DNA from 2 places in the Halomonas sp. BLK-85 genome. Region 2 is predicted to be linked to the other one. Evidence: predicted binding sites of a transcription regulator. Region 2 holds the regulator's gene; the other holds the start of a gene.

Region 1 (2,204 bases), 210 kb from region 2:
CGCCGCAGGCCCTTCGCCAATCATGATATCGAGCTGAAAATCCTCCATGGCCGGGTACAGAACCTCTTCCACGACGGGTGACAGGCGATGTATTTCATCAATGAAGAGCACATCGCCTTCTTCAAGATTGGTCAGCATCGCTGCCAGGTCGCCGGCGCGTTCCAACACAGGTCCTGAGGTTGACTTGAGCCCGACCCCCATTTCTGCGGCAATAATATTGGCCAGGGTGGTTTTCCCCAACCCCGGGGGGCCGAATACCAAGGTGTGGTCTAGACTCTCCTCCCGCAGCCTGGCCGCACCAATAAAAATTTCCATCTGTTCACGCACTCGCGGTTGGCCAATATAGTCAGCGAGACGCTTGGGGCGAATAGCGTGATCCAGGCGTACTTCACCCTGCTCAGGGGCGGCGGCAATCAGACGATCATGTTCAAGCATGCTGCTCCTCACCCATTACTAGCTATTCATACGCTGGGTTAACGCTGCTTTAATCAGGGCTTCCGTTGGCTGATCTGCCTCGAGACCAGAGAGCATTTTTGCCGCCTCGGCCGGTTTGTATCCAAGGCTCACAAGCGCTGACTCCGCGTCTGCCAATGCATTGCGATGTGCATCCCTGGCTTGTGGGTCAAGCAATGAAGGTTCACTGGAAACCTGCTCCCATTCCGGAAAGCGATCACGCATTTCAATAATCAGGCGTTCCGCAGTCTTTTTACCAACGCCGGGCAAGCGGGTCAGAGCCTTACTGTCATCATCACGAATACAACGCATGAAGGCATCCTCGTCCATACCGGAGAGAATCGCCAGGGCCAGCTTTGGGCCTACTCCGTTCACCTTGATCAAGGCACGAAATAATGCGCGCTCCTGTTCACGTACAAAACCATACAGTAGGTGGGCGTCATCACGCACGGTCAGATGGGTGAAAAGCGACACCTGCTCTCCCACTGGGGGAAGTGCCACCAGGGCTGTCATGGACGCTTCGAGTTCATATCCGACGCCATGCACATCAATCACGACCCATGGCGGCTGTTTCTGAAGTAACTGCCCTGTCAGGCGTCCAATCATAGGGGGTATCCACTCTCTAACATGGCTCGATCAAAGGTTTTAATGCCAGCTAATATAAATTTTATCTGTACAGATAGCCAGTTTTCGTCGTAATGCCCCATTTACCGACGTCACTCTACAATCGCCAGCGACCACTGCTTCCGCGGGTGCGACGCTGCGGAGTGGGTACCCAGAGCCCGCTGCGGGAATAGGCATCTGTCACTGCAATTGCCAGTGCATCGGCAGCGTCTGCCTGGGGGGTGCTCGGCAGCTTTAGCAACGCCGTAATCATATGCTGTACCTGAAGCTTGTCAGCTCCGCCCTGACCGGTCACGGTCTGTTTGATCTGGCGAGCAGCATACTCGTTGATTGCCAGGCCATGGTTAGCCATACATACCAGCGCTGCGCCTCTGGCCTGCCCTAGCTTGAGTGCTGAATCGGCATTCTTGGCCAGAAAAACGCGCTCAACGGCCACCGCAGTGGGCCGATGCTCCCCGATCACTTCGCTCAAACCCGCGTAGATCTGTGCCAGACGCTGTTCCAGGGCACTGTCGGCGGTGCGAATGCAGCCACTCGCCACATAAACAGGCTGACCGTGGCAGACATCAATGATGCCATAACCGGTAATCCGGGAACCTGGATCAACGCCCAGAATACGCACAACTAACCCTTTAGTTAACACAGGTGTGATTGCTGCTTCATGACGGTTTACCCAAAATATGGCCAATACTCAATGAATGACTGAAAAAACACCGACGCCATTTGACGTCGGTGCAGTTCAGAGCCCCATCACAGCGTCGAGCGCCTGCGACTTACTCGCCAGCATCAACCTTGGCTTTCTGACGCAGGCGAATATTAAGCTCTTTAAGTTGTTCAGTGCTGACATCGCCCGGTGCATCGGTCATCAGGCAGGCAGCGCTCTGGGTTTTCGGAAAGGCAATGACTTCGCGAATCGTGGTGGCTCCGGTCATCAACATCACCAGACGATCCAGGCCGAAAGCCAAACCGCCATGAGGAGGCGCGCCGTACTGCAAGGCGTCCAGGAGAAAACCAAACTTCTCACGGGCTTCCTCCTCACCGATGCCAAGGATGTCAAAGACTGTGCTTTGCATGGCCTGGTCATGGATACGCAGTGAGCCACCACCCAGTTCCGTACCGTTAAGTAC
Region 2 (2,204 bases):
GAAGCCCTGGCAGGCGCTTCTGGACGATACCGCTTTGCAACATCGTTGGCTGGCGGCGACACTCGCCGTTGTGCTTATGTGGCAACTGCGCGCGCAAGCAGTGGACTGGCTGACCCTGCACCTGGTATTTACCGTCTTGATGACGCTGGTGTTCAAGGCGCCGCTGGCATTGCTGAGTAACGTTATGATCAACCTTGCCATGGTACTGATCGGTCGCAACGAGTGGCCGTTGCTGGGGGCAAATGTTCTGGTGACCGGGATAGTGCCAGCCTTGACGACAGGCCTTATCTGGCGATTTGTCGATCGCAAGATGCCTGATAACCTGATGGTCTTCATGTTTGCCTGCGGTTTTTTCGGGACCGCACTGGCAACGCTGGCAGGTGGGTTGACAGCGGTGGGGCTGATTGTACTGGCGGGCACAGATCCCGAGGCGGTCTATCTTGCCCGGGAATACGCGCGTTTTCTGCCACTTTTGATGCCATCAGAAGCATTTATTACCGGTATGCTGCTAAGTGTCCTGCTGGTCTACCACCCACAGTGGGTGGCCACCTTTAATGACCACCGCTACATTGATATGCAGTAAGTAATGCCGCCTGAAGCGGGCAGGCCCGTTATCCCAGTGCCTGTCCGCTGCCTCCACGAATAACACCCACCCCTACGCCTTCTATTTCCAGTGATTGGGAACGCAAGTCAACGTTAATCGGCAGGAAATCCTCGTTTTCAGCCAGCAGTTGAACCCGATGGCCCTCGCGTTTGAACCGCTTCACAGTCACTTCGTCATCCAGACGGGCAACCACAATCTGGCCGTCGCGTACGTGTTCGGTACGGTGGACGGCCAACAGATCGCCTTCCAGAATCCCGACATCCTTCATCGAAAGCCCGCGCACCCGCAGCAGGTAATCTGCCCTGGGTGTAAAGTATTCCGCGGGTAACGGACAATAACGATCAATGTGTTCTGTGGCCAGTATCGGGCTGCCTGCAGCAACCTCGCCGATAATCGGTAACCCGCCGTTGTTGCTGCTGACAGGTACGCTTTCGACTACCTGGGTTTCAGGCACTGGTGGCGTCACTTCAACGCTTTCCTGTGCCGGCAGACGGATACCACGCGAGGTGTTGCGGATAATGCGAATCACTTTCTTGCGTTCCAATGCCCGGAGATGCTCCTCTGCTGCATTCGGGGAACGAAAGCCTAGTGCCTTGGCGATCTCGGCACGCGTGGGTGGGTAACCCAATTCACCCATGGTTTTGACAATAAAGTCATAAACATTCTGTTGGCGCGCAGTCAAAGGACGAGACATGGAGCTCTCCCACCTGAAGGTGTCGGTAATGAATAAGTAACAACGCGTCGTTACCTATTGATGGGCTGATTATTTAGTCGATTTCAAAAACTGGCGTAATGAACCATGTGATTAAGTATACAGTATGTGCCTCTGTCCAGTATAGGTTGAGTATTGAATTTTGTGTAGCTATACCAGAGGCTTGCGTGAGATAGCTGTGTTATTGATCTTCCGTCGGCAACTGTTTCAAGGCTTGAGGGTCAGTTTTGATTCAACAGGCGTTGAGCGACTGCAAGTCATGACGTAATATCGGTTCATGTTTTAAACACCTGTTTTCTGGAGCACTCTCATGGCTCAGCTCGACACAGTGACCCGTATCCTTGACACTGCTGAGGTCCTTTTTGCTGAACGCGGCTTTGCTGAAACATCATTGCGCAACATTACCAGCAAAGCCAAGGTCAACCTGGCCGCGGTCAATTACCATTTCGGCTCCAAAAAAGCCCTGATTCAGTCGGTATTTTCGCGCTATCTGGACCCTTTCAGTGTGCGTTTTCATAGCGCATTGGACGAGCTGGAGGAACGCTATCAGGGAAGCATCATTCCACTGGAAGTGCTGTTGGAAACAATGGCAACAACAGTGCTGTCGGTGCCTGCTGAGCGTAACAGCCTGAAGGTGTTCATGCGCTTACTGGGGTTAGCCTATAGCCAGGCACAGGGGCACCTTCGGCGTTTTATCCAGGAGCAATATGGTGATGTATTCACACGTTTTACCGAGCTTGTGCGCCAGGCCACACCTGAGCTGCCTGATGCTGAGCGTTTCTGGCGCTTGCATTTCATGCTGGGGACAGTGATTTTTACCTTTTCTGGGCTGGATGCGCTTAAAGATATTGCCCAGAAAGACTATCAGGAGCATGTGTCCGTGCGCGA

The links. Region 2 encodes LexA, which represses DNA repair genes until DNA is damaged. Its sites were predicted from a motif close to TACTGTNTANNTANACAGTA; they were not measured.
Region 1: ruvA (Holliday junction branch migration protein RuvA) is a predicted target of LexA. The motif match lies at 1,123-1,142, and genes of this name have one in related genera.

What each region holds. Positions count from the first base shown of each region.
Region 1 is NZ_CP087731.1:1,543,326-1,545,529, reverse strand. Features, by position in the region: gene ruvB (Holliday junction branch migration DNA helicase RuvB) at 1-435, opposite strand, end outside; gene ruvA (Holliday junction branch migration protein RuvA) at 454-1,059, opposite strand; gene ruvC (crossover junction endodeoxyribonuclease RuvC) at 1,175-1,699, opposite strand; gene aspS (aspartate--tRNA ligase) at 1,851-2,204, opposite strand, start outside.
Region 2 is NZ_CP087731.1:1,328,985-1,331,188, forward strand. Features, by position in the region: gene LL947_RS05935 (energy-coupling factor ABC transporter permease) at 1-583, shown strand, start outside; gene lexA (transcriptional repressor LexA) at 612-1,298, opposite strand; gene LL947_RS05945 (TetR/AcrR family transcriptional regulator) at 1,627-2,204, shown strand, end outside.